4 regions of the Pontibacillus salicampi genome follow, and region 1 is predicted to be linked to each of the others. Evidence: riboswitches for the same ligand, from Rfam matches in the RefSeq annotation. Region 1 holds a riboswitch; each other region holds the start of a gene.
The links. A riboswitch is a leader RNA that binds a small molecule or an ion and turns the genes downstream of it on or off. The one in region 1 is predicted to bind thiamine pyrophosphate.

Region 1 (7,485 bases):
TTGCTGCAGTTATATCTGCTGTCCCATGTATGAGAGCACGTCCGTCTCGAAATAAGACCATCCTTTGCTGACTTCCTTTTGGAACAAATGACAACAGGAAGTCATTACTTTCCACAGTACCGACCTGCTGGAGGGTATCCCGAATAGCATTCAAGTTACGCTCAGCTGGTGGTGCAGGCCTAATTTGTACCGTGTTACGTCCACACAACACTGCCGTCCTCATCTGGTTATCGTATTGGAGGAAAGGATAGACTGCCCCTTCCCCACAGGAAGAGCAGTTTTCCTTTTTTACTTTTTCTATATCAATAGACGTAAAATGATTAGACCATACATCAAAGGATACAAGGGTTGGCCGTAATGCCTCTTTATCCTCTACAAGTAGCTTCATGGCTTCGGAAACTTGAAGAGAGGTTACCATCTGCACGGCTGGTGAAATAACACCTACTGTATCACAGGTTGGGGAAGCACCACCTAATGGAACCGACTCCAGCATACATTGCAGACACGGCGTTAAACCAGGAATAATGGTATAGCTTAATCCGTAGCTTCCAACACATCCGCCATAAATCCAGGGTACCTGATATTTCTGAGATATATCATTGATGATAAGCCTTGTATCAAAATTATCTGTAGCATCCAGTACTAGATTTGCCTTCGGTATTAGCTGCTCTAATTCTTCCACTTGTCCGTCCATAACATGAGCTTGAATAGTTACATCACTATTAATGCGTTTGAGATGTTGTTTAGCAGCAATCGCTTTTGGAATCCTATTTTCCGCATCTTCTTCAGTGTATAGCTGCTGCCGCTGTAGGTTGCTAAATTCTACATAATCCCGGTCAATAAGAACCAGTTGACCAATTCCCGCTCTAACTAAAGCCTCGGCCGAAGCTGCTCCTAATGCCCCTGCGCCAATTATGAGTACAGTTTTATCTTGAATAAGCTGCTGCCCCTTCGTACCGATGGGCTCAAATCGTTCCTGTCTTGAATACCGTTCTGACTCCATCATCAGCCACCTCCAACAAAATGAACTAATTCAAATTCATCACCATGTTGAATAGCTGCCGTTGCATATTGCTCTTTAGGAATAATCGCCTTATTCCACTCGACAATAACTGGCTTGTCCTCTAATGCATAAAAGGTTAGTAGATGTGTGATGGTCTCTATATTATAAGGAAGTTCCACGTTTTTTCCATTCACCTGTATCGTCATGAAAACCACCCCTCCCGTAGTTGTTTAGCTGCTTCTTTCGCGTCCTCAGAGTCCCAAAGAAAAGACATGGCGGCAGCCCCAGCTGCTCCTTTCCTCATTACCTGTGCTATGTTATCCGGAGTGATGCCTCCGATTGCTATCACTGGTATATCAACCATCTCATTTATTATTTGAAAGGTTTCCAATCCTCTTGGGGAAACTCCCTCTTTCGATGTGGAGTGGAACACATGCCCAAAGAAAAGATAATCGGCGCCTTCTCTTTCTGCATCCATTGCTCCTCTTGGGGAATGGACGGATTTCCCTGCCCTCAACCCTTTAAAAAAAGCAGGAACAACTGCTGGACTCAGGCCAGTTTCTCCTAAGTGAACGCCTCCAATACCTGTTACATACGCTACATCAACTCGATCGTTTATCACTAATCGGTCAGCAGGAACACCATTTTCTAATAATGTTTCAATCCAATAAACAAGCTCTCTTGCTGTGCGCTGCTTCTCTCTGACATGAATATAATCTACATAAGGATAGATCTCTATTGCCTTATCCACAAATTCTTTCATACTCATGGAACCGTTTGATAATGCATGTAATTCCAACTATCTCATCCTTCTTATTATTAAATAATTTGCCAATCTTTCATGACAGGCTGATATCCTTTTGTTCTAAGCAATTGTTGAATTTCATTTACACTACGCTCATCAGAGATTTCAAACTGACTTTGATTTTCATTAGGCTCAGAATAACCACCTACTTCTGTAGAAGAGGCAGCAGACATCTTAGTAACTCCTAGCGGAATTAATTCATCACGGAGTTTGGGATGCTCTCTCGTGGAAATGGTAATGCCTGCAGTTGGAATGAACAGTCTAGTTGCCAGCATTGCCTGTACCATATTCTTATCTGATACCTCTACTGCCGGCTCAAAGCTTCCAACATTTGGCTTTATGCGAGGAAAGGATACACCTATTTCTGTCTCCATATAGTTATGCTTTAGATAACTTGCGTGCATCCCTGTGATAAATACTTCTCTTCTCCAATCATCAAGACCTAATAACGCACCTATGTTCACATTCCGCATTCCGGCTTGGCATCCTCTTTCGGGGGTGTCGAGACGGTATTTATAGTTTCGCTTAGGTCCCTTCACATGGATATCACGGTAAATTTCTTCATTATACACTTCCTGATACACAGTCAATCCATCTATACCGCTTTCCACTAGCTCCTCATATTCATCTGTGTTAAGCGGCTGTATTTCAATCCCTACAGAGGAAAAATATTGCTTTAACACCTTCATGCTTTCTTTCAAATATTCCACGGAGGAATGTTTCCTTGACTCTCCCGTCAAGAGAATAATTTCTTCAATGCCCATATCTGAAATAACACGAGCTTCCTGATCAATTTCCTCCATGGTCAGCTTACGGCGAGGAAAGACATTATCGATACTAAAGCTACAGTATTTACATGTGTTAACACAATAGTCTGACAAATATAATGGTAAAAACAATTTCATTGTTTTACCAAAATGCTGTATCGTTTTTTGATGTGCTGCCTGAGCCATCTCCTCTAAATAACCTTCTGCAGCCTTGGAGAGCAATACAAAGAAATCATGTTCATCCAATCGTTGTTTTCTTAGTACATGCTCTACATCACTTGCTGATACCTGTTCCATTCGGGAAGAGAAAGGAATTTCCTTTATTTGCTGTACTTTTTCATAAAAACTCATGGAATCCCCCTTACATTATGTGGTTAAAAATCCTGTTAACGGTGAGGACGCATTTGCTGATTTTGATGTCGCTCCCAAACCAGATTCGTATGCAATACGTCCTGCTTTTACTGCTAAATCAAATGCTTTCGCCATATCTACAGGAGAGGCGGCAGTTGCTATGGCAGTATTAACAAGAACTGCATCTGCCCCCATTTCCATTGCTTCACTTGCCTCTGACGGCTTCCCTATACCGGCGTCCACAATGATAGGTACATCAATCTGTTCCATAATGATTGAAATCATTTCCTTCATTCGAATCCCTCTATTCGATCCAATTGGAGAACCTAGCGGCATTACAGCACTAGCTCCAGCCTCTTCCATTCGCTTGGCAGCCATTAAATCCGGACTCATATAAGGCAATACAACGAAGCCTTCCTCCACAAGTATTCTAGTTGCTTTAATCGTTTCTTCATTGTCTGGTAATAAATAGGTTTGGTCAGAAATCACCTCTATTTTTACCCAGTTCCCCATACCACTAGCCCGACTTAGCCTTGCTATTCTCACTGCCTCCTCTGCGGTTCTTGCACCAGATGTATTCGGCATAAGCTGAACACCCTCTGGTATATCATTTAATATATATTGATCATTACCGCGAAGATCCACCCGCCTAAGGGCAACCGTTACAATCTCTGATCCTGATTGCTCAATGGCTTCTTTCATTTCTTTATGATCCTTAAATTTTCCTGTACCAGTCAAAAGGCGATTAGAAAACGTTTGTCCAGCTATCGTTAACATGGAATCCTCTCCTTTTTGTTCATAAAAAAAGCTCATCCTTTGGAGGATGAGCTTTGGATAGACGATATGCATTGCACTGTACTGTCCATGTGACGTTAGTCACGCGCTTCCCTCCGTTGGTCTTAACCAATTCAGGTTCAAAGGGTCGGATTGAGTCCTCTCAGCCATCATCGTGGCGCCCCTAGCTTGCTTTATGAAATTAAGTAATTTAAGCTTACAAACTAAAGTTAACAAAAAATGGTTTCGCTGTAAACCTATTATAATCGATATAAATCACGAAAACGCAAATGCCAATTTAAATGAAATGATAATAACCGCAAGACAATAATGGCTACAAATAAAGTGTACAACTGCACTGTACTCGTATAATCAATTATTCCAAACCCAATCAGAGCACCTGTTATCAATGCCCATACCGCATAAATTTCAGTATGTAACACCATGGGGCGTCTTTGCGCTAAAATATCACGTGTTACTCCTCCTCCTACCCCGGTAAGAATAGCAGAGAACATTACGGCTCCTAAAGGCAATTCGTGATTCATAGCAAAGATTGCTCCCTGAATTGCAAAGGCGGATAACCCAAATGCATCAAGGTATAAATTCCATCTATTCCAGAACATCACCCAGCTCTTTGGGAAGAAATACACAATCATGATAGTCCCAAAGGCTACGTAGAGAAAAATTCCCTGCTCCCAAATATGGATAACATCTTCTTGTAAAAATAAATTCCGTGCAATTCCTCCGGCGAAGGGAGTAGCAACACCAAGTATAATGACACCAAATATATCATATCGTTCACTCATTGCAACGATTGCACCACTGAAAGCAAAGGCTGCTACTGCTATGAAGTTTAATAAGTCCCAAGCCATTTAACATCTTTCCTCTTTTTATCCAAATACAAATCATTCTCTATTTTAGCATACATCAACGATATTACACGGATTTTCCCCAATGAAATGGCAAAGCACGAATAAGGTATATCATTAATATTGGAATAGCTCTCCTTTCCTCTATTCAGTCTCAAAGCTTCATCCTCCCAGACTATGGTTGGGCACCTTTATTCCCATAGTAAAGCGGAATAGATTATGCTACCGTTAAATTGAAAAAATTTTGTCGAAAAAGGTGGTAGCGTTAACGTGAAAAAAACTATTCTGTTTCTACTCATCGGTATGATAGGCAGCTTTATTATTTCCTCTCCCTCTTCTTTGGCTGCAAATGAATTGAACACGTATGAAAGAGTAAATGGAACAGATCGATACAAAACAGCTATCGCAATATCTAAACAAGGCTGGCCTAATGGGCTTACTAATCAGGACAACTCTGTTATCTTAGCAAGGAGCGACAATCCAGCGGACGCCCTTGCATCTGCCAGTCTCTCAGGCGTTAAGGACGCGCCTATTTTATTAACCTCAACCTCAAATCTTCCCTCCTCGGTACAAGAGGAAATGAAAAGACTAAACGCGAAAAAAGTGTATGTGTTAGGAGGACCAAATGCCATTAGCCAAAGTGTTATCAATCAGTTGGAAAAAATGGGATTGACCACAACTCGTGTTGCTGGAGATGATCGATTTGAAACGGCTAAAGCAATCCATAAAGCAAGTGGTCTTAAAAACAGCACAAAGGCAATTGTGGCTAATGGATTTACTATCGCAGACGCTCTATCGGCATCTAGTCATTCTGCAATAGAAGAAACACCTATATACCTAACGAGGAATAACAGACTTCCTTCCTCATTATCTTCATCTGTCCAAGATGTTACTATTTATGGAGGTCCTGGAGTTATTAGTAATGAGCTGCAAAATCAAATGGAACAATCTGGAATTGACACCACTCGACTATCTGGAAATGACCGCTTTGAAACGAATATAGACGCAGCAAAGCATCTCTCTTCCACAGCTAATAAGATGTTATTCGTAAGAGGTATTTCTACGAATAGTAATACGGAAGATTACCCAGACGCTGTCGCAGCCTCCGGTTTGGCAAATCGCTTAAAAGCCCAAGTCATACTAGTACATCCTAGCAAGGATATGAAAGCAACTGAACATTACATATCCAACAAAGAGATATCTGGGTTCGTACTCGGAGGGGAGAATGCTCTACCTGAACGAGCATTGACCAATATGTATTTGTTGAAGAAAAATGGTTCTATTAGTCAAGAAGCAAAACAGGTGTTGGAGTTAACCAACAAAGAACGTACAAAAAGAGGACTTTCAAAACTGGACATCGATCCATACCTTACCCAGGTTGCACAAGAAAAATCAACCGATATGAAGCGTAACAAATACTTTAAGCATACAAGTCCAACGTATGGAACACCATTTGAAATGATCCAATCATTTGGAATTAACACTAGCGCTTCAGCAGAGAATATTGGGTTAGGATATCCAAGCCCAGAAGACATGGTAAACGGTTGGATGAATAGTGAAGGCCATCGCAGGAATATCCTTAATGAGAATTACACCCATATTGGGATTGGTTACTTAGATCCTGGCCACTATTGGACACAAATGTTTATCCAAAAATAACTTTACAAGTACCAACACTAAACATGGAAAAGCGCTATGTTCTGACACATAGCGCTTTTTATTAACTAATCATATCATGTAATTTTCCAAGTTCTACTTCCTTAAATTTCTCCATCATTAATGCTCTGTCAATGGTTAGTAACGCTTCGTCTAAGCCACATGTAACATCTGCTTCACAATATATTCTTGCCAATTGGTGAGAAAGACGTAAATTTTCCATATCCCGTTCAATTTTTTCTCGCTGGCTTTTCGTTACATTATCCAGATTATCTAGTAACCCTTCAATTGTACCGTGGGCTTGTAACAGCTTTAATGCTGTTTTTTCTCCAATCCCCTTTACTCCAGGATAATTATCACTGCTGTCCCCCATCAATGCTTTTAAATCAATCATCTGCTCCGGGGTAATACCTTTTTCTTCCGTGAATGTCTCTGCCGTGTATTCAGCATAATTCCCATAGCCCTTTTTCAATAATACAACCGAAACATTTTCCGTTAACAGTTGAAGTATATCCTGATCTCCCGTCAGTATTACTACCTCTGCATCTTCGCGTAAATTAGATGTCAGTGTGCCGATACAATCGTCTGCCTCGTATCCTTTTAAGCCTACATTTGGAATATTCAAAGAAGAGGTTACTTCTTTAACCAAGTCAAATTGAGGTATTAATTCCGTAGGGGGAGCATCGCGGTTTGCTTTGTAATCAGGAAACATTTCCGTACGGAACGTCGAGCTCCCCATATCCCAACAGCAAATCACATGACTTGGTTGATAATGATTCATGGCAGTAAATAAGTGCCTGACAAATCCATGAACAGCGTTTGTTGGTACCCCTTTACTATTTATTCGAAAATAACCACTCATTGCCGTTGAGAAATAAGCACGAAACAATAACGCCATTCCATCCACCAGCATGACTTTATTTTTATCCATCATCACGACTCCTTTATCACTCTACATGGATACTATTATAACAAAACGTCTGATTTAATACAGTCAAAGCTAATTGGAACATTTATGCAGGACGTTTCTGTTTTCACCCATTTATTTGTATTAATGATTTGGTATGCTGACCTATAATTTCTCAATATGTATGATGGAGAAATACTGATATAAATACCAACTGGTCAGTTACTCAAAAAAAGTGATACACCTGCTTACGATGCATCACCTTGAGCTTTTTATTTTTGAATAAACATTTGTGTCCAGTATATTCCCATATCTCCACCGCGTTCTACACCAATTCCAATATGGGTTACTTT
Region 2 (7,485 bases), on a different contig from region 1:
TTGCAGAAAGACATCTTTTCCTCCTTCTATTGGAGCCAGAAAAAAGGCATAGCTGATAAAAAGTAACCACAAGGCTAGAAGAATCGATTTAAGCTCCTTCATGAGCGACCATCCTGCCAATCCTTCTTAAATCGTTCTATCTTCCCTTCCAGCTCGTTCATTAAGTGTAGTAGTTGATCTAAGTCCTCTACTTCAACAGAGTGAGCATCCATTGATTGGACAACGTGCTGAAGCATGTTCACTCTGTTTTGGACATATTGAATTTGTGAATGACGGTTATCTGCTGCTTTCCCCATGGTATCCCTCCTCCATACTCTGTTCCTTTTCTGTATTATACTTCAAACATCATTCCTATGCCGAGGAAGAAGAATTTCCAATTTATGCTTACACTAATTGGGCTGCATTTCTTTCGTACACCGCTGATAGCTCCTCTGCCCGCATAGGTTTCGCGAAATAATATCCTTGTAAATAATCACAGCCATACGATTGCATGAGCAAATATTGGACGTTTTCCTCTATTCCTTCTACCACAATTTCCATTCCGAGGTGCTTAGCTAATCGAATGATGGTTTCTACTATAGCCTGCTTCTTCGTATCATGAGCAATATCTTGAACAAACGTTTGATCAATTTTCAACGTATCTATCGGGAGCATCTGTAAATAGTTTAATGAGGATAGACCTGTACCAAAATCATCTAGAGCAATACGAAACCCGAGCTCTCTTAACTGATGAAGGGTTGCTACAGCTTGACTCATATTCTTCATAACAGAGGTTTCCGTAATCTCCAACTCTATTCTGGAGGGATGGATCTCAATCTCATCTGTCAATCGCTTCATCAGGTCATACACATTTCCATATTGAAAATGGATAGCTGAAATATTAATTGATAGCTGACGGATAGATGCCTGCTCTTTATCCCACGCTTTCAGCTGGATTAAAGCAGTACGTACAATCCATTCCGTTAGCTCGGTAATTAATCCACTCCGTTCTGCTAGAGGTATAAATTCCCCAGGAGACACCTGGCCCAATTCCTCGCTGAACCAGCGAATTAATACTTCTGCTCTTCGATAATGTAATGGATGTGCCGACACGGTAGGTTGATAGTAAAGGGAGAATTCCCCTCTCTTCATTGCATGCTTCATACCGTTTAACAGCTGGTGTTCTCTTTCATTAGAATGAATATCTTTATTGTAGATCTGAATATTGTTCCGACCATTCCCCTTAGCAAAGTGTAAGGCTCTTTCTGCATGGCTAAATAAAGAGGTATAGCTCGGATTATCATATTCCTTCATACTAGCACCGATTGATAGGGTTGGGCGAAACTCTAACTGTCCTAAATCAAATGGAATTCCACGAAAGCTTTCCTGGATGCTTTCCAGCCTTTCTTGCAAATCCTCCACTGTCTTCCCCTTCCTATATAGCAAACCAAAGCGATTTCCATCCAGTCTTGCTACAACTGTTGTAGGATGAGCGTGATCTCGTATCTCCTTTGCAATCTGCTTTAGGAATTCATCACCAGCCTCATATCCAAATGTATCGTTAATCCATTTGAAATGGTCCACATCAAACAAGATGCACGAGATGACGCCTTTTTGTTTAGCCGTTCCTTTCAGAAGGTCATCGTACTTTTGAATAAAATATCTTCTATTCGGGAGGTTGGTTAAAATATCGTAATAGGCTAAGCGCTGCATGCTTAAGTTCTCCACACGCCCAAGCAATAAAACAGCGGCTAATAAAACCGTCATCATAATGGTAACGTTCAATACAAGCGCTGTATTGTCACTAAATGGAGTGGCAGTGAACACCTTCGTATCTCTCACGTAAATGGGCATGGCCTTTGTACCTATGTAATACAATAGCGTGTTGGCTATTCCTAATCCAATAGCGCTTCCTATTTTACGAAGGCGGGAACGATGCTGCTGTATTTTTCTTAGCAGACGTATAGAACCAACTGCTAATAAGAATGCTACAAAGCTCGCAAGGAAAAGATAGACTGCATGAAAACGCAATTCCACTCCAGGCATGACTAATGCAGTTCTTGCTACGATTTGCATAACGATCATTCCAGCTGAAATAATAACCCCAGCCAGAAACACTTGAATATAGGTAATAACTCCCTTATTAATCATATAAAACGCAACCATACTCGCCAGTACGACAGGCAAGATAGACAAGAAGGTCGCGCTGCCATTTTCCAATATAGGTATATGGACATGCAAAGCATTAACCCATATAAAATGTACCGACCAGAGACTCATCCCAAACGTTACAGCCCCTGTAAATAGCCAGGGGATTCTCATATCTCTACTTGTCCGAGCAATATGCTGTGCAATATCAAGAGAAATATATGCCCCAACCATAGCTACTACGAGGGAAAGGAGAACCAATCCACTCTCATAATTACCTTGCAATTCTTGCAACATCCCCACTCCTCATTACGGAAGACCTAGTGTAATAGACTTAAATTTTATTATAATATTGGAATATGCGGAACAGAATATCAGTAAAATTTTCGTTAAAATTCGATTTTTCTTGCTCATTCTAACAAATATATGACTATTTTTTATTTTTCTATAGTTTCTCCTAAAAGGAGAGAACGTGGACTAACAAAGGGTACATGCAGCTTTCACGACAGTGTTTCTTTTCTCATATTCCTCTTTTCTATTATCGTCACATGTTTACAATATTTGATTCTTCTATTATTCTATACTTGTGAACGAACTAAAATTGCATACCTAGCGTTACGCACTGGGGGAGCTATGTACATGGCTGAGAGGATGAATTCCGACCCTTATGACCCGATCTGGATAATACTAGCGTGGGCAAGTGCAGTCGAACTTGATATTTACGAGCACGTGCCTATCGTGCCCTATCTTATATTAGACTGCATTCCCCTGGGATGCAGTTTTTTTGTGTTTATAACACCTTGTGTCGTTCAAAATCATTCATTACTAGGAGGAATATTCATGGAACAACGAGTTTGCGGAAGTAATCGGATAGCTGGATGCAACTTTGCTATTTATCCAATGACAGATGATTTTGTACAGGTGATTCAATCTGCCTTAAAAGAAGTAGATACATCAAAGGTTTGGATGGAAACGACTGATATCGGGACATGCGTACGCGGGAGAATTACCCACATCTTTGATGTCACAAAGGCAGCCTTTCTGCAAGCAGCAAGCACTGGTCATCACGTTGTTTTTAATGCAACCTACTCTATTGGCTGTCCTGGAGACACATCAGGCGACACGTATATGGCAGAGGACGAATCACCATTAAACGCTGCAAACAGTCAAACCATTCATCAAGAAGCAGCAGGAATGTTCTCTCTTTATCCAATGGGAGGCGGCGATTATATGGATACTATTTACAGCCAAATTGAGTCTATGAAGCAGCAGGGTATCGAGGTATCCTCCGTACACTATGCGACCCGGCTAGATGGCGATGGAAATTCTATTTATAACGGGTTAGAGCAAGTGTTTACCGATGTAGAGAAAAATGGCTCCTCTCACACCGTCATGACTGTCACTATTTCTGCTAACAGCCCTTCTACTAAAGGAGGGAAAAAGGAATGAATAATTGGAGACTGAAAGAAATCGTTGTTATGTCCGTGCTTTCTGTAGTATTCGCTGTTGTCTATTTGGCATTTTTACCAGTTGGAAAGCTGCTAGCAGCAGTGATGGGACCAATTGGATATGATCTTATCTTCGGTATTTGGTTTATAGTTTCCATTATCGCAGCCTACATTATTCGAAAGCCTGGAGCAGCCTTTCTTTCTGAAACCATAGCCGCTACCATTGAAGTGCTGCTAGGCAACGCTATGGGACCTATCCTAATTCTCTCAGGCGTTATTCAAGGATTAGGAGCAGAAACCGCATTCGCACTGACTAGGTGGAAGCGATATACCTTAGCAGTCCTTATGATGGCTGGTGTAGGTGCGGCTGTTTTCAGCTTTATTTGGGGCTACTTCCGATCAGGTTACGCTGCGTTTGGAACAACCTACATCGTTAGTATGCTGATTGTAAGAATGATTAGCGGGGCTGTCATTTCTGGTTTACTTGGAAAAGCAATTAGCGACGGATTAGCGAAGACAGGTGTACTATCCAGCTTTGCCCTTGGTAAAGAATGGCGAAAGAAGAAAGCCGCATGAGCAGGGATACGTTATCCATCCAACAGCTTTCTCTTAACTATGAAGAAACAGAACAAAGCACCCTTTCTGACATTTCTTTTACTATTTCAGAAGGAGAGACCATGCTTCTTCTTGGCCCGAGCGGTTCTGGTAAAAGCTCGCTCACCTTTTGCTTGAATGGAATTTATCCAAGTGAATTAGATGGATACACAGCGGGTGATGTAAAGCTTAACGAAGCATCCATTTCCAATAGCTCTCCTGGGCAATGGAGTCAACGGATTGGAGTGGTATTCCAAGATCCAGAAAGTCAATTTTGTATGCTTACAGTAGAGGATGAAATAGCTTTCGGATTAGAAAATATCCAGACCCCCCCTGAGGAAATCGAAACAAGAATAGAAGAAGTACTATCATTAGTTGACATGGAGGAATATAAGGAAAGTACCATTTCCTCTCTTTCTGGTGGGCAAAAGCAAAAGGTAGCATTAGCTTGTGTGTTGGCGTTACAACCTGCCATTCTTATTTTAGATGAGCCCACTGCCAACCTGGACCCGAAAGCTACACAAGACTTTATAGATACGATTCATAGCCTTCATCTTCAGCATTCGTTTGGCCTGATTGTTATTGAGCATCAGCTGGAGGGATGGGCTTCCTTTATAGAACGAGCTGTTATTTTACAAAAGGACGGAAAGATGCTGTATGACGGTCCATTAAGAGAAGCGATAACCACATTTGGTGACGAACTAAAAGAACAGGGCATATGGATTCCGAAAGTCACGGACCTTTGGCTTAGCCATTTTGGTTCTTCTCTACAGCCCCTCCCGTTAACCATAGAGGAATATATGCAATCGTTGGAAGCGAACCACCTCCACGCCCCTGCTATAATCTCTAGGCCAAACAAACGGAAGGCTTTGAGTAATAATTTGCTCATGGCAAAGGATCTTCACGTAAGTAAACGGAATCAAGCAATACTGCGGGGAATTGATGTTGCTATTCACAAAGGGGAATTTATCGCAATACTCGGACCAAACGGAAGTGGTAAAACAACATTATCGAGAGCGCTCGCGGGTATTGAAACCAAGTACGAAGGAGACCTAATGCTGCACCAAAGACCGCTTTCCAGCTGGAAGGAAAGGGATTTACGCAAGGAAATAGGCTATGTATTTCAAAATCCAGAGCATCAATTTATAACAGATTCCGTGGAAGAGGAAATAGGCTATGGAATGAAAGTTCGATCCTTCTCAGAGGACTATATAACCCAACGCGTAACAGAAATAATGTCCTATTGTCAGCTGGAAGGGTTAGAAAAGCGCCATCCTTACACTCTGAGCCAGGGACAGAAGAGAAGATTGAGTGTAGCTACAATGATTGTCGATGAGCAGGGCTTGTTATTTTTGGATGAACCTACTTTTGGCCAAGATGCCCGCTCCACAGAAAGGCTGATGAGCTTGCTGGAACAGCGCTTTAAGGAGGATACTACGATTGTGATGATTACTCATGACATGGACCTTGTACAAAAATATGCAACACGAGTTCTTGTGATGGAAGAGGGAAGAATCATTGCCGATCAGACTCCTGCTGAACTGTGGAAGCAACCAAATCTAGCAAAGTGGAACTTGCTATTACCAACGAGTGTGTCGTTAGAGAAACGATTGGAGGCACTGCAAGATGTCTACTCTATTACATCAAATTAATCCAAGCTTGAAAGCCATCACTGTCGTGCTCACCGTCTGTTTGCTTGCCTTTGTATTTGATCCGTTCACCCCGCTCCTTTATTGCATTTTCACTATTTTATTGACAATTCTCTTTGGAAAGGTCGCCTGGAGCCGATATGCACTTTTCTTTCTACCCTTTTTTATTATTTCGCTCGGGATGCTTTGGACTACGATTGCTTTTGCAGATGAACCAACGAACAAAAATGATGTTGTAGCTCTATTATGGTGGAATGTCCCTCGAGAGGACGTAATGGTAGCTCTCTCTCTTTCCTTAAGGATGCTTGCCTTTGCATCTTTATCACTAATGTTTGTCTTTACCACTAATATGGTGCATTTTATATTAAGTTTGATGCAGCAATGCAAACTTCCTCCAAAGCTAGCATATGGAATTCTTGCAGGCTATCGATTCCTTCCGATGATGAAAGAGGAATTGGCACAGATAAGGGCTGCCCATCGAGTAAGGGGAGTCAACCGAGCAACAAACATTAAAGAATCCCTTCAGCAGTACAAACGTTTTGCTATCCCTTTATTAGCCGGTGCTATTCGGAAAGCCGAACGAACAGCCATTGCCATGGAATCAAAAGGGTTTACAGGAGACAAGAAGCGAACGTGGTATCGCCGTTTCACGCTAGATTGGCGAGATTGGGCTTTTCTAGCCTTTATGATCACCATTTTTTTCCTCATAGCATACAGCTCCTATCAGCTTGGGTATTTCCGCTGGTATCAGGGGCAATTTTAATCAAACCTCAGTGAAAAAGCAGCATCCAGAAGTGGTGCTGCTTAAGTTCATTCCTATTTTAATGCCCAAATATCTTCTAATATAGGCATTTCTTTTTTCTGCTCCTCCGTTACCTGATCCCAAACAATCCCAGTTGGCTTATCGTATGGCGACTCTACCTGGATAACCTCCCTTTCTGTTGCAATGTAATCGACGGTGACATCGTATGCATCCCGGGGGAAATCGTCTTGTACTAGCTGCAAAGAATGAATGGTCGTAACAATTGGCACAGCTGGATTGCCAAGCTCACGGAGTATGGCATATTCCCGATCTGCATAGCCTTCTCCCTTCCCTAGCCTGCGTCCATCCTCATGAATAGCCACCGAGCCAACCACAACTAAATCTATAACCGGCATATCTGACAAAGATATTTCTTCCCCATATTTATTCATATGCTTTAGACTAACCGCCTTTTTCTCTTCTCCACGCGGGATATCCTCTGGGTTTAATTGAATAAAACCAGCCTTTAGCCTTGGAGTTGGGATAAGTAATATCTTCCCGTCCCTTAGCACTTGTGCACGTAATGGTATTTGAGGGGAATCAGGGTTCACCTTTACTACTTTAGCTTTCTGATAAGCTTCTAGCTTACAGACTTGCTGCGCTGCAGCCTCAGCTCCTTTAAAATTTGGAATCCTCCCCTTTATAGGAAATGGAAATCGAGCTGCCTTCTGCTCCTCTAAAAGGTCCCAAACCTTATTTCTAACCTCTTCTTTTGACATAACGCACCCCTTCCTCTATATATTTGGTCTAACCTGCTGTTGGTATGATTTCTCCGTTGAGAACCATCCTACTATTGCGGTTACCACTAACACAGAATAGAAGATACCTTTCCACAACAGAGATTCTGGAAAATGGTGAGAAATGA
Region 3 (7,485 bases), on a different contig from region 1:
TTTGCATTATCTGCGTTAATTCCACCAATACCCACTATAGGAATCGTCATACCGCTTTTCCTTATTTGCTGTATAGTCGTTACTCCGGACGCTTTTTTTGCATCTTTTTTCGTGGACGTATCAAAAATAGGGCCGACTCCGATATAGTCCACTTGATCTTGTGCGGCTCGTATAGCCTCTTCCAGCGTATGGACAGATAACCCGATATATTTACCTTGAAAGTGATGCACCACATCGCTTATAGGAGTGTCATCCTGTCCCACATGAACGCCATCAGCGTCCAGTTTCTGCGCCAGAGCAACGTCATCGTTAATAATGAAAGGTATATTATATTCCTTGCAACGTGCTTGAAGCTCTCGAGCTAAAGCCTCCATTTCTTCACCCGCTAACGCATGCTCTCCTTTTTCTCGAAACTGGAAGCAGGTAATTCCACCTTTTATGGCTTCTTCTAATGTCCAGATTGGATCGTGGGTACAATCCTGACTGCCCATAATGAAATAGAGCGGTAGTATCTCTGTGACAGGTTTCATGTTCTACACATCCTTTTGTTCAACACGACCATATTGGGCTACTGTTTCTTCAGTAACAGCAGCTAGAGCATCTAGGAAATGGGCGTGAAATGTTCCTGGACCATTTGCTTTTGGAACAGCTTGTTCACTTGCAACCCCATACGTAGTTACAGCGGTCACGGCATTATCCACAGGTTGTCCACCTAATGTTAGAAATGCTGTAAGAACCGAGCCCAATAAGCATCCTGACCCCGTAATGGCTGTCAGCATGCTTGTTCCATTACGACATAAAACAGTCTGCGTTCCATCGGAAACTACATCTGTTTCCCCAGTTAGTAGGATAAGGGTATTCAGCTCTTTAGCAGCCTGTTGCGCAATACCTGCTACATCTCCTTTATCAGAAGAGTCTACTCCTCGTGTTTCCCAGTCCTGGTGGATGAGGGTGGCTATCTCCCCAGCATTTCCGCGTATAGCTGTAAAGGAGATGTTGTTGATAAACTGTTGACAGATTTCTTGTCGGTACGTGGTGGCACCAACTCCGACAGGGTCGAGCACTACTGGAAGGCCTAACTCATTTGCCTTTTTACCTGCTTGGAGCATAGCATCGACATCCTCAGAGGTTAATGTTCCAATATTAATCAGTACTCCATCTGAAATGGAGGCCATCTCCGCCGCTTCATCTCTTGATTTTGACATGACAGGAGCTGCCCCGATAGCGTAAAGTCCATTTGCTGTGAAATTAGTTACGACTTCGTTCGTCAAATTGTGGATAAGCGGTTTTTTCTCCCGCAATGCTGTAAGCAAAGAGCTATTTAGCATGAAATGATTTCCTCCTTTAATATAATTGTGGATAAAAAGTGTATAACTGTTTTAAGAAGAGGCCACTGATGCCCTTGGGATAAGATCCCATGTTTGTTCGTTATAGCTCATCTCCCAGAAAGCCCATTCTAGTTGACAGCTCTTGATAAACGCTTCTTTCATGTGTTCCTTCTCTCGTTCGCTTGCTCCTTCAGCCCATGTGTCTAATCGTTCTCGTAGATTAATAGTTGTATTGGACATGGATGTATCAGCATAGAAGGTAATCCATGTATAAAATGGGTGGTTTGTATCCGGATTCACTTCTTCCATGAGTCGATTCCCAATTTCAAGATACGTCCACGGACATGGAAGTAAGGCTGCTAGAATTTCTCCTAAATTTCCCTCATGGGCATGGTGTTTCATATGTTTAATATAGTAATCTGCATTCGGAGGTAACGGGTATCCTTGCAATTGTTCATAAGGAATACCAATATACTCACATAAATTGTGGTGAGGGTGGACTTCACTATTTAGCACAAAGTCTATATTTTGCGTGAAAAATTCAATATCGTCTCGATCATGACACTTTGATACTGCTATGCCATAAAGATGCATGAAAGCATTTAAGTATTCAAAGTCTGCTTTTACGTAATGTGTCACAGCCCCTTTTGGTACATCTCCATTGGCAATTCCTCTTACAAATGGATGCTCCATTATAGCTTCAAAAATTGGTTCTGCCTCCTGGCGAAGTTGTTCAGTGAATGTCATATTTCTGCCTCCTAAATGAAATTTGGGAGGAAGCACTAGGAACGGTGGGGTGAAGCTGGATAGAAGTGTTGCTTGGGCTCCTTGCTGCTGATAGATTTACCCAAATTAGATACAAAAAAACCGCTCCGAAACTGGAGCGGTTATGGATGTTTGTGAAAAGCAGCATACGAATAAACGAAGCGCTTTATATTCTATCCAACCGACTCCACTTCCCTTCGCTGGTACTAACCAGATCAGGTTCAAAGGGACCAAGGCAATGCCTTATCTCAGCCTTCATAGAAGGCGCCCCTAGTGGACTTCCTATACACGTCTTACTATAACATAGACTGGATAGGAGTTCCAATCACCTTAAAGGGGAGTGAGCAAGACATTCGATTTAACCCATTCCTGGCAAAGGGTTGTCCATATATGAACAGGCACTATCTATGAAGCTTTCTTGAGAGATAATGAAATCACTTCCTCCATTGCTTCCGGAGGCCACTATAACGAAATTATTGGCACTCTATTAGGTGTTGAGGAGAGGTATCCATGTGTTGGTTTTTCTCTTGGGCTCGATAGTCTATTTTTTGTGCTGCAAAAAGAGGAAGTACCTTTGTCATCTTTACCTGGTTTTTCTCTAATATGGTAAACTAAGAGAAAAAGGGAGAGAGGGTGTTGGATGTGGATGTTTCGAAAGAATATGCCAAGTCACTAGATGATCAAGATGAACTCGCTGCATTTCGAAAGGAGTTTTACGTACAGCCTGAGACAATCTATATGGATGGGAACTCGCTTGGGCTGTTGTCGAAACGGGCGGAGAAATCATTATTAGACGTTTTAGATTCTTGGAAGCAGCTCGGTATTGGTGGATGGATGCAGGGGAAGTATCCATGGTATTACTTGTCTGAAGAACTAGGAGAAAAGAGCGCTCCTTTAGTAGGGGCTAAATCGGAAGAGGTTATTGTAAGCGGTTCCACAACTACCAATCTTCATCAATTAGTAGCCACTTTTTATCAACCAGTAGGAAAAAGAAATAAAATAGTGGCGGATGAATTAAATTTTCCCTCAGATATATATGCCTTACAGAGTCAATTGAAGCTGCATGGATTGGATCCTGAGGAACACCTGCTGCAAGTGTCCTCCCCAGATGGACGGCAAATTTTAGAAGGTGACATTATTGAGGCTATGACCGAAGAGGTGGCGTTAGTTGTATTGCCAACGGTTCTATATCGCAGCGGTCAGCTGCTTGATATACAGAGGCTGACGGAGGAAGCGCACAAACGCGGGATTTTAATCGGTTTTGATGGGTGCCATTCTGTTGGAGCTATTCCTCATCGCTTTCATGAATGGGGGGTTGATTTTGCTTATTGGTGTAATTATAAATATGTAAATAATGGCCCTGGTGGAGTGGCGGCATTATTTGTGCACGAACAGCACTTTGGAAAGAACCCCGGCTTAGCTGGATGGTTTGGCTCTGATAAACATAGTCAGTTTGATATGAGTCACACGTTCCAGCCAGCTAAAGATGCTGGTGCCTACCAAATTGGTACACCTCACATGCTAAGCACTGCACCATTAATTGGCTCCTTAGAATTATTTCAGGAAGCAACTATTGAAAGAGTAAGGAAGAAATCACTGCATGCTACTCGCTATATGATGGATTTAATTAACGAAGAGCTTTGGAGCTTTGGATTTGCTATAGGAAATCCAGACGAAGACCACCGTCGTGGAGGGCATGTGTGTCTGGAGCATCCGGAGGCTGCCCGTATTTGTAAATCGCTAAAGGATTATGGGGTCGTACCTGATTTCAGAGCTCCTAATGTTATTCGCCTGGCACCTGTAGCTTTGTACAATACGTATGTAGAGGTGTGGGAAACGGTCCAGCTATTAAAGAGGATTATGGATGAACAATTATATCTGAAATATGAGAACGAGCGTGATGTTATTGCATAAGAGAGGATGGTTGAAGATGATAGATGTTTCTAGAAGGCTGGGGCCAGATACCCCTGTCTGGCCAGGCGATACTCCTTATCGCTACCAGTTAAGCTGGAGTATGGAAGAAACAGGATCCGTTAATGTGGGACAAGTTGAAATGAGCGTCCATACTGGAACGCATGTGGACGCGCCTTACCATTTTGATTCAAACGGAGAGAAAATGATAGATCTTCCTTTGGATATTTATATGGGCAAGGCTATTGTACTGGATGTTTCCAATGCTACAGAGGTCACCGCTAGTTTATTAGAAGGGTTTTCCCTGGATGGAGCGGAACGAGTTTTACTGAAAACGGATACGTGGAAGGAGGGAGAACCGTTCCCAGAAACCATTCCTTCCATTCACCCGGATGCGGCTTCTTATTTAGCCAGTCATGGAGTCCGTTTACTCGGCGTGGATGTCCCTTCAGTAGATCCCTTAGACAGTAAAGAATTAGCTGCCCATCACGCATTACATACTCACTCCATTCATATTCTAGAAGGGTTGAACCTAGAGGGTGTTACTCCAGGATTGTATGAGCTGACAGCCCTACCCTTACCTATTGTAGAGGGGGATGGAAGTCCTGTCAGAGCGGTACTCCGCTACTATGAATGAAGGGGGAACGAGAATATGGATTATTATAAAACAAAGCAAAAGAAGGATTATGAGAAATATATTAAAACAGAACCATTGTTAACACTGCAAAAAGAAGAAGGGGAGTTAAGCTGTGAGGATGAACTAACCTTTCAGATGATTCACCAAATAGCAGAATTACACTTCAAGCTGATGATTCAATATATACACATGGCAGAAGAGTATATGGAGAAGGACGAACCAGAAAGAGCCACGGAACAAATAAGAAGAGTAAATATGCATCTGGATCATTTACCAACAGTATTTGATATGGTAAAGGTTATCAGCCCAAACGATTACCATACGATTCGTCTAGCCCTTGGTCAAGGAAGCGGACAGGATTCACCAGGGTTTAATGAAATATTAAGGCTCGGTCCTACCCTGTGGGAGCCGTTCCAAACGCTTCTTAATCAAAGAAAATTAACTCCTCTCACCGTTCATCAATCACCAGAGAACTATTACAGTATGTATCATCTCATGCAGCAGCTGACACGCTTCGATGAGAACTTCCAGACGTTCCGACATTACCATCTACAACTAGTTCGTCGCATGATAGGCTTACAGACCAACAGCCTTAAAGGAATTCCAGCACAGATGCTAGAGAAGGGGGTTAAGTACGAGTTTTATCCTGAGCTTTGGAAGAGCATTTGTGATCTGACAGATTACACGGGTTCAAGCTATGATACAAAGCCGCTTGAATAAATTATCCGATGTAAGCGCTTGATTATTTAGAACCAACATATAACAGGTAGAAGTAGGGTATAATGGGATTACGAGTTGATGTAGTAGGAGGGTAATCTAATGGAAAAGAAACCTTGTATTGATTCACTAGTTGTCAAAAACTCACATGTGCTACCAACCGATACGAACAATCACGGCACCCTATTTGGAGGGCAGCTGATGGCCTATATTGATGATGTAGCTGCCATTGCTGCCACGCGCCATGCTCGTTCTCCTGTTGTTACTGCTTCAACAGATTCTGTTGATTTCCTGTACCCAGTAAACGCTGGAGATGCCATTTGTTTAGAGGCATTTGTGACATGGACAAAAAACACCTCGATGGAAGTATTCGTAAAAGCCATCAAGGAGGAGCTCTTGACGGGTAAAAGAGCTATATGCGCTACCTCCTTTATTACCATGGTGGCATTAGATGAAAACAATAAGCCGAAGACAGTGCCTACTGTGTACCCGGAAACCGAAGAGGAATCCTGGCTGCACGAAGGAGCAGAAAAACGAGCAGAGCGTCGCAGAGAACGACGCGGTGAATCGAAGGATTTTGCTAATCGTTTTGGAACTGAATTTCCTTGGAGACGGAAATAAATGCACACCATACATAACCTTGTTGCTAGCGGCAACAGGGTTTTTTTATGAAGAGTAAATTACAGGACAAGGCAACAGAAGAAGATGCTTCCCTTAAAGAAAGGGTGCCCTTATAATAAGTGGCACCTTTTTTAGATTGCCAGCTAATTGAAAAAACCACTTCTGTTTGGAAGGAAATGTATGGATGGTTGTCGAATCGTGTGAATACTCAAATTTTTAGGGGGTGCTGCTCTATGACGGTAATGACTTTCAATAGTCCAATAGAGTTTGAAAGAAGGGTAGAGCCCTTTCTGATCAAATCAGAGGCTTTACATAACTTGCCGCTTGGTATATTGCAAAGGCTAGTTCAGCAACAAGATTATTACGATCAAGAGCCGGTGCTAGGATACATACATGAAAGAGGAGATATCCAGGCTGTCGTAATTCGAACTTCTCCACATATGTGGGTAATTGCGACCAATCACACACCCTCCGACAGTGTTTTGGAAGAAATGGTTCGGTTCTTTGCTGATAATCATCATGACGTTCCCGGTCTTATAGGCGCCCCAGAAACGATTACCAGATTAGCAGATCGATGGAGGGAGCTTACTGGAAGGCCTTATCATATTGCTATGCAACAAAAGGTGTACCAGCTTGATGCTGTTGGTCCTTATAACAGGGGTAACGGCTTTTTAAAGCTGGCGGAAGCGGAGGACTTAGCATTAGCAACACGCTGGTTATATGCCTTTGGTCTAGAAGCAGGAATTGATATTACGGAAGAATACGCACAAAAAGTAACAGAGCAAAATATTAAGCATAAAAAATTGTACTTTTGGGTTGTGGATGGACAAGTCGTCTCCATGGTAGGTCAAGCGAGGTCTACACGAAATGGGACGACAATAAACAGTGTGTACACTCCTGATAAATGGAAGCGGAGAGGGTATGCTACGTGTGCTGTTGCCTCCTTGTCTGAGAAGCTGCTCGGTGAGGGGTATCAGTTTTGCAGTTTATATACAGACCTATCCAATAGTACCTCTAACAACATATACCAGAAAATAGGCTATTACCCTATCGGAGACTCATTGGTTGTACGGTTTAATGGAGAGGATAATACTAATACTTAAGTCTTTGCTGTTTAGTAAAAAAATAGGGAAAAGGATGGAAGGTATGTATGGGGTTCGTATGGAAGTAGAGGGTGTCCCGTTTATGTTGGACGGGTAACTTTAAGACATCCTTTAGGAGGCTTGTGCGATGATTCAGTATGAAAAGCTACAGCAGTGGAATCGGGAGTTAATTGAAGAACAGCAGCAGCAGGCTTTACATCGATTTGCAGAAAGAACACCAGAGCGAGAGGACAATGAAGCATCCCTCCAAACACATAGCCCGTTTGAAGTAGATCAGCCAGATAGAGTAGCCAATCGTAAGAAAAAGCTCGCTCGTAACCAGCTGGCAATGGAACGAATCATCGGGGAAAATGATCTTTTTCCTATTTCTTATTTTCAAGCAGGCATCAACGCCTCTAAGTCC
Region 4 (7,485 bases), on a different contig from region 1:
TCAGACTGGTTGCCACATGCGCTAAGCATCAGCACGAATAAGAGTAGGGTCGGGATTAATAGTTTTTTCATAGTTTTCTTCTCCTTTTAATAGATTATATGTGAGGCACATTGGCTTTTGGGTTCTTGGATCACGACCTATGACAGCATCAATATTAAAAACAGAACGCAGCACCTGCTTTGTCATAACTTCTTCACTACTGCCCGTTTGGATGATGTCACCATCCTTCATTGCGATAATATTATCAGCAAATCGGGCTGCGTGATTCAAGTCGTGAAGTACCATGACAATCGTTCTTCCCTCTTCTTTGTTTAACTTTTCCAACAATTCGAGTACTTCCAATTGGTGAGCCATATCCAGGTAAGTAGTTGGTTCATCTAAGAAAATCATATCCGTTTCTTGTGCAAGGGACATCGCAATCCATACACGCTGCCGTTGACCACCTGATAACGCATCAACGGACTGATACATAAATTCAGCGGTTCCAGTTACCTCTAATGCCCACTGAATTACTTCTCTATCCTTAGTACTTAACCGGCCAAAGCTCTTCTGATAAGGAAATCTTCCATAGGAAACCAGTTCACCTACCGTTAAGCCAGATGCATTCTCTGGGGTTTGTGGTAAGATGGCCATCTTCTTAGCCAAAGCTTTCGTATCTTCCTTTGAAATACTTTCTCCATCAAGAACAATGGAGCCGGATTGATGCGAAATAATTCTTGTGATAGCTTTTAATAGAGTGGATTTCCCACAACCATTAGCACCAATGATGGTTGTAATTTGCTGATCAGGAATATGTAGCGTCAGATCCTCTACGATAGACTTTTCTCCGTACCCTACCTGTAAATGTTCTGTATATAAACGGACCATATGAAGCCTCCCATTGAAAATAAATCCTCAACGCTGTTGAAAATGATTCTCACTATCGTTACAATGTTACTATACTTTCTCAACATATAACTGTCAACCAAATTTTTTGGGTACATATAGGGATGGAGCGTGATGACAATGCATCAGGAATACTATGATGTTACGATTATTGGTGGAGGTCCAGCGGGTCTTTATTCTGCTTTTTATAGCGGTCTTAGAGAAATGAAAACAAAAATTATAGAATACCAGCCTCAATTAGGAGGAAAGGTGCAAATTTACCCCGAGAAAATGGTCTGGGATGTTGGCGGTCTTCCCCCTACTACTGGGGCGCAATTAATGGATAATCTTGTCCAGCAGGCATTAACGTTCGATCCCACTATTGTACTGAATGAAAAAGTTACCTCCATTACGAGAATGGAGGATGGGAGCTTTCGCATAGATACTGCATCGGGAGAGAAGCATTATTCTAAAACCGTTATTGTTGCTGTTGGCAGCGGTATCTTAAAGCCAATGAAGTTACCGATAGAAGGTGCGGATCGTTATGAGTTGACCAACCTGCATTATACCGTTACCTCTTTACAGCATTTTAAAGATAAGACAGTGGTGATTTCCGGGGGAGGAAATTCCGCAATAGATTGGGCTAATGCTTTAGACTCTATTGCGAAAAAAGTGTATCTCTCTTATCGAAAAGAAGAGCTAAAGGGACATGAGGCGCAAGTTACCCAACTACTCGATGGACCCACTGAATGTTTATTCCATACCTCCATTACTAATTTAATAGCCAACAAGCAGCAGGACATCATTTCTGAAGTTGAGCTCACCAACCACCTTGACAACACAATTAGTCATATAAAGGTAGACGATGTCATTATTAATCATGGGTTTGATCGTGATGCATCCCTTCTTGATAATAGTACAGTTCCTATTACCCTTAAGGATGATTATTTTATCCAAGGAAATGCGTTGAGTGAATCTACTGTAGAAGGTTTATACGGAGCTGGTGATATTTTATATCATGAGGGGAAATTAAATTTAATTGCAGGTGCTTTTCAAGACGCAGCTAATGCAGTAAACAGGGCGAAGCGTTTTATTCAGCCGGACGCTGCTGCTAATGGAATGGTCTCCTCCCACAATGACATGTTCAAGGAGCGGAATAAGCAGCTCATTCAAGAGCTGGTACAATAACCAACCACCAACAGGGGAAGATTTCCTGTTGGTTTTTTATGTGTCCTTAGCTTGTGTATGAACAGATACCTACTACACCTATTTCATATGCTATTTTGATTTGACTCGCTTATATAATAAAGGGACTTAGTACCGGTACCTAGTCCCTTTTATTATTGGAGTCTCAATCTTTATCTAACTGCTTATATTTTATTCGTGAATATATTACAATAATCAAACTAAGAACAAAGATGATAACCACGATCCATGTAGTTACTATTCCCTCAAACAAGAATAAAGAAGCCAAATTTACAGCTAGCAACAGTATAAAAAGCCAATCCAGTTTTGCCAGAAATTTCTTTTGTGAATTATTCATTCGAGTATCCAAGAACATGCACCTGCATTTCTAAACGTTTTGTAAGCAGAAGAACATTTTGTAACAAATGTTCTTGCTCCTCCAGCAGCTTTTAATGCTGACTTCAGCTTAACTATTTTAGCTGGGGTTAAGTTGATAACTGCTGCTGTTCCTAATGCTCCTGCACAAGTCGCTACCTTCCCCCAACTTGCTTGTGCTTGTACAGTGTATGTAATAGATTTAGATTGTTCAGATGGAAGATCTAATCCGGTATATTCCTCAATCCATTTTTTACGTTCTTCCCTACCAGAATAAATAATATTATCTGGCATATTTTCAATTGCACTTAATACGTTCACAGTGTCCTCATCAATTATGGTGTGTCCTTGTACTTGTGCATTTGCTCCTTGCGGAAGTACAAAAGCTATTGCTATGGCAACCATAAGCACAGAACTTAACCATTTTTTCCTCAACTAGCTTCTTCCTTTCCAAAATTGAATTTTTTTACACATATTTGAAGCTATCACTCTATCATTATAGCGTCAATCTGAAATGATAAAATTGGTAGTATAGTTCAGTATAAAAAAGCGTGTAGAGATCTTCACCTTTTATAATGAAAGAATAGTTGCAGCGACATGAAATAAATCTAGTATTTGTGAGGCTCCTTATCAGGAAAGGAAAAGAAGTCGTGTATTTTTCCATTCACAACATCCATTTGCTTAGAAATGGTATTTAGTGAAATATCCCTATTCCTAATTCCTGCAGGAAAATATATACTATAGACAACTAGGGGAGTCCGATGAGTCGGGCTGAGAGAGAGACGCGTGGAAGTTTCTTGACCCTTTGGACCTGATCTGGATCATGCCAGCGTAGGGAAGTTAGTCATAAACAGCATCTTGGAATGCAATATAACTTCTACATACATCTGCCGGGTCCCTATGGAATAGGACCCGGCTTTTTATGTACTTTCAACTCTTTAAGGTTGTTCTGGATCTCGTCCTTCCCATCTATAAGAAGGAGAGATGAAGAATATGGTTAAACAAAGCGTAAATGAAAAGAACATGACGATTATGTCCAGTTTTTCTGGAAGTAAAAAAGTGTATGTACAAGGATCTCAAGCTGATATTCAGGTACCAATGAGAGAAATACAGCTATCCCCTACTACTGGCTCATTTGGGGAAGAGGATAATCCTCCTCTCCGAGTGTATGATAGCAGCGGTCCCTACACAGATGAAGACTTTCGTATAGATATTACAAAGGGTCTGCCTCCGCTTCGAAGCGGTTGGATTGATGAGCGAGGAGATGTAGAACAATATCAAGGAAGAGTTATGCTTCCAGAGGATAATGGGTATAAACACATGGCAGATCCTCGGATAGACCATATGGCATTCCCAAATCAAAACGATAAGCCTAAGAAAGCTAAAGAAGGTCAACGGATTACCCAGCTTTCTTATGCAAAGAGGGGTATAGTTACAAAAGAAATGGAATTTGTAGCAATACGAGAGCAGAGAGATCCTGAATTTGTACGAGAAGAAATTGCAAAAGGACGTGCTATTATTCCTTCTAATATCAATCACCCAGAAATAGAACCTATGATTATCGGCAGGCATTTTCACGTAAAGGTGAATGCTAATATAGGAAATTCTGCGGTTACCTCCTCTATAGAAGAAGAAGTAGAAAAGATGACATGGGCTACCCGATGGGGGGCAGATACCATTATGGATTTATCAACCGGAAAAGATATCCACAAGACAAGAGAATGGATTATACGAAATTCCGCTGTCCCTGTTGGAACCGTCCCTATTTATCAGGCACTGGAGAAGGTGAATGGAGTTGCAGAAGACTTAACATGGGAAATCGTCAGGGACACGTTAATTGAGCAAGCTGAGCAAGGAGTGGATTATTTTACTATACATGCCGGTGTATTACTTTCCTACGTCCCGCTAACTGCCAGCCGCTTAACCGGAATTGTGTCACGAGGTGGTTCTATAATGGCTCAGTGGTGTTTATATCACCATGAGGAGAACTTCTTATACACTCATTTTGACGAAATATGCGATATCATGAAAACCTATGACGTATCCTTCTCACTTGGAGATGGTTTGCGACCTGGCTCCATAGCAGATGCCAACGATGAAGCTCAGTTCAAGGAACTCGAAACCCTTGGAGAATTAACAAAAAAAGCATGGGAGCACGATGTACAAGTAATGGTCGAAGGCCCAGGACATGTTCCTATGCACCTTATTAAAGAGAACATGGACAAACAACTGGAAATATGTGAAGAAGCACCCTTTTATACTCTCGGCCCCTTAACAACAGATATCGCGCCAGGCTATGACCACATCACCTCGGCTATAGGGGCGGCGATGATTGGCTGGTATGGGACCGCTATGCTTTGTTATGTTACTCCCAAAGAACACCTTGGCTTACCAAATAAAGACGATGTCCGTGAAGGAGTGATCACATATAAAATTGCTGCTCATGCTGCTGATTTAGCAAAAGGCCATCCTAGTGCTCAATTAAGAGACAATGCCCTTTCTAAATCTCGCTTCGAATTTCGCTGGAGAGATCAATTTCATTTAGCACTAGACCCAGATAGAGCGTTGGAATACCATGATGAAACATTACCAGCCGAAGGTGCAAAGACAGCTCACTTCTGCTCCATGTGCGGTCCAAAGTTTTGCAGTATGAGAATTTCACAGGATATAAGGAATTACACAAAGGAACAACAGCTTGCTACAGATGAAGCAATATCAAAGGGAATGAAAGAAAAAGCAGCTGAGTTCCAAAGATCTGGCGGTTCTATATACCAGTAATTCTTATTACATGGAAGGAGCACGGAATATGAAAGCACAAGACATAACGGAAGAAATTGCACAGTTGAAAATTCACATAAATGCATTAGAGAAACAACTTCACCAGCTACAAGAAGAATGTGAGCACGAATATATTCCATCTGCTCACCATGAGCAATGTATGAAGTGCCATAAGGTAAATACGTTATATTACTAATTGGATCATTTTTATTATGAACTATACAGGTAAACCACAGAATCACGAGATGCCAATCCTAACAGATTGGCAATTTCCTTGTTGGGGGTGTAAAAGACTGCCATGTTCAACAAAGGAGGGGTTGGAATTGGTGACATCAGAATTGTTCGTTAAGGGTTTATCTGATTAGCATGCTAAAACGCTTGGAATTGGCTTCAAGCGTTTTAGCATTTTATAAACCTTCCTATCTCACCTTGAGCTTAGTAACTATGAATGACATTTCTGCACTTGTACTTAGTCCTCGAAGACTTCATTGAAATGGTTCTTTATTTGATTTTTATATTGCGGTACATCAGTTGATTTGACAACATCATGAACGGAAAATGTCGGAAGGGGGTTCATCCCTACGTACTGATTCATTTTATGAAGATGATAAATAGCTTCATCCAATGAATTCCCTTCATAGAATGCATCATAGTTATTAAATATAGATGCTGGAGCATTCCATGTTAAAGAGAACATGTATTGCTTTTCAGTCAATAGCCCTCCATGACCATATCGTGTTGATCCCGTAAAGAAAATGTTATCCATGAACACTCTATCAATATAACCTTTAAACTTCCCTGGAATGCTAAACCAATAGATAGGTGTCTGCATGATGACTACATCTGCCCACTTCCACTTTTCTAATTCATCATCCACGTTGTACCCCTCATCTACAATCGTTGTGTTGACTTCGTACTTGGAAGATAATACCTTATGCCACTCCTGAAAAAGTGTATGGTTTAACTCTCCTTTGGATTTATTATACGCTTCATGACCATTAATAAGTAAAATATGCTTCATTACTCTTCTCCCCTTTCCTTTATTCGACTCATATTGTATCTTTATCTATCTCATTAATGAAAGCGCTGCAATTATTACTTGTATGTACCTAAGGAACTTCCAAGTACGTATAGGTGGTCTATTGTTTTTACTATAATATGGCAAAATTTAAGGATAATTTTACTGAATGGATGTGAACGTAGTACAAATTAACATCTACATAGACTTTACAAAAAAGGAGATATATCCTAGGGAAAATGAGCTTATTTCCCTACCTATATCGATTTGAGATTCTTATCCACGTTCACGAAGGAGATTCATCTTCCCTCAAAAGTAAATATACAAATATAGAAGGTTTCCTAATTTTGTTTATAACCTGTGTGCATTTAAAAAACTGGCCTCCATGAACAAAAATATTGTTCGTGATGGCCAGCTTTTTATGGTTATTGGTCTGTTTTCGGATGCTTCTACCGTTTCTACCATAGTAAAGGGGAAAAGTGTCCTAATAGCAACCCTTGCAGTTTTGGCATATCGGCATACTTAACTCCTCCTAAAATATTTAACCACCATACAGTGGGGTCCAAAAGTAGACATGCCTTCATCTCTCTCATCATTGCCCTCTCCCACATCCACAATAGTCAACTAAAGGCTGTATGAACCAAAAACATCACGGCATTCATTCAGAACATATGAACAGCACAACTAATTTAAACCCACTTTCTAGTCACAATAACAGCTAGAACTACAGCACTAATTCCTCCTACTAGCTTCCCAACTATCATTGCAAATACAATGTCTTTATTAACTCCAGCAACAAAACCTAAATGGCTTCCTAATACGAAAGCACCGCTGACAGCAAAAGCAACATTAATGACTTTTCCTCTTGGGTTCATATCCTTTAACAGGGATAACATAGGGATGTTATGAGCCAGGGTTGCCATTAAGCCCGCCGTTGAAACCTCATTCATACCTAATGCATATCCTATTTGTTTTAATGGCTGTTTAAGGAGAAAAGAGATAACCGTAACCATCGGAAAGGCACCTGCAAGAAAAACAGCGATCATCGCTACAATTTCAACCCCTTCAACAAGTGGTGTCATATTAGGGATTATTACTATGCCCGTGAAGGTTTCAACACTAATAGCAGTTAAACCTATAATAGCTACTATGTGAATACCTTTCGCAAAGACAGCAAAACCAGCGATCATTTTATCTGTATAGATAAATAAACCGATAGAAATAAATATGGATAAAATGATGGTAGGAATAAGGTTTTGTATGAT

Region 2: another riboswitch for thiamine pyrophosphate. It lies ahead of ACFFGV_RS15790 (YkoF family thiamine/hydroxymethylpyrimidine-binding protein); the one in region 1 lies ahead of ACFFGV_RS12560 (thiazole synthase).
Region 3: another riboswitch for thiamine pyrophosphate. It lies ahead of tenA (thiaminase II); the one in region 1 lies ahead of ACFFGV_RS12560 (thiazole synthase).
Region 4: another riboswitch for thiamine pyrophosphate. It lies ahead of thiC (phosphomethylpyrimidine synthase ThiC); the one in region 1 lies ahead of ACFFGV_RS12560 (thiazole synthase).

Annotation. Positions count from the first base shown of each region.
Region 1 covers NZ_JBHLTP010000011.1:74,221-81,705, forward strand. The annotation lists gene ACFFGV_RS12540 (MoeB/ThiF family adenylyltransferase) at 1-1,006, opposite strand, end outside; gene thiS (sulfur carrier protein ThiS) at 1,006-1,209, opposite strand; gene ACFFGV_RS12550 (thiamine phosphate synthase) at 1,206-1,802, opposite strand; gene thiH (2-iminoacetate synthase ThiH) at 1,823-2,926, opposite strand; gene ACFFGV_RS12560 (thiazole synthase) at 2,942-3,703, opposite strand; TPP riboswitch at 3,795-3,896, opposite strand; gene ACFFGV_RS12565 (trimeric intracellular cation channel family protein) at 3,961-4,572, opposite strand; gene ACFFGV_RS12570 (cell wall-binding repeat-containing protein) at 4,840-6,228, shown strand; gene ACFFGV_RS12575 (5'-3' exonuclease) at 6,290-7,159, opposite strand; gene ACFFGV_RS12580 (CAP domain-containing protein) at 7,405-7,485, opposite strand, start outside.
Region 2 covers NZ_JBHLTP010000013.1:24,877-32,361, reverse strand. The annotation lists gene ACFFGV_RS15805 (hypothetical protein) at 1-102, opposite strand, end outside; gene ACFFGV_RS15800 (SE1561 family protein) at 99-296, opposite strand; gene ACFFGV_RS15795 (putative bifunctional diguanylate cyclase/phosphodiesterase) at 385-2,424, opposite strand; TPP riboswitch at 2,742-2,843, shown strand; gene ACFFGV_RS15790 (YkoF family thiamine/hydroxymethylpyrimidine-binding protein) at 2,968-3,576, shown strand; gene ACFFGV_RS15785 (ECF transporter S component) at 3,573-4,151, shown strand; gene ACFFGV_RS15780 (ABC transporter ATP-binding protein) at 4,148-5,821, shown strand; gene ACFFGV_RS15775 (energy-coupling factor transporter transmembrane component T family protein) at 5,796-6,581, shown strand; gene ACFFGV_RS15770 (5-formyltetrahydrofolate cyclo-ligase) at 6,635-7,339, opposite strand; gene ACFFGV_RS15765 (MeeY/MeeF family manganese export membrane protein) at 7,355-7,485, opposite strand, start outside.
Region 3 covers NZ_JBHLTP010000010.1:6,032-13,516, reverse strand. The annotation lists gene thiE (thiamine phosphate synthase) at 1-530, opposite strand, end outside; gene thiM (hydroxyethylthiazole kinase) at 534-1,328, opposite strand; gene tenA (thiaminase II) at 1,380-2,075, opposite strand; TPP riboswitch at 2,269-2,375, opposite strand; gene kynU (kynureninase) at 2,730-4,007, shown strand; gene kynB (arylformamidase) at 4,018-4,641, shown strand; gene ACFFGV_RS11600 (tryptophan 2,3-dioxygenase family protein) at 4,657-5,361, shown strand; gene ACFFGV_RS11595 (acyl-CoA thioesterase) at 5,461-5,979, shown strand; gene ACFFGV_RS11590 (GNAT family N-acetyltransferase) at 6,213-7,082, shown strand; gene ACFFGV_RS11585 (DNA/RNA non-specific endonuclease) at 7,210-7,485, shown strand, end outside.
Region 4 covers NZ_JBHLTP010000003.1:703,140-710,624, reverse strand. The annotation lists gene ACFFGV_RS05030 (iron-hydroxamate ABC transporter substrate-binding protein) at 1-71, opposite strand, end outside; gene ACFFGV_RS05025 (ABC transporter ATP-binding protein) at 22-867, opposite strand; gene ACFFGV_RS05020 (NAD(P)/FAD-dependent oxidoreductase) at 1,000-2,052, shown strand; gene ACFFGV_RS05015 (hypothetical protein) at 2,404-2,859, opposite strand; TPP riboswitch at 3,165-3,279, shown strand; gene thiC (phosphomethylpyrimidine synthase ThiC) at 3,418-5,202, shown strand; gene ACFFGV_RS05005 (serine protease) at 5,231-5,398, shown strand; gene ACFFGV_RS05000 (NAD(P)H-dependent oxidoreductase) at 5,672-6,223, opposite strand; gene eutH (ethanolamine utilization protein EutH) at 6,910-7,485, opposite strand, start outside.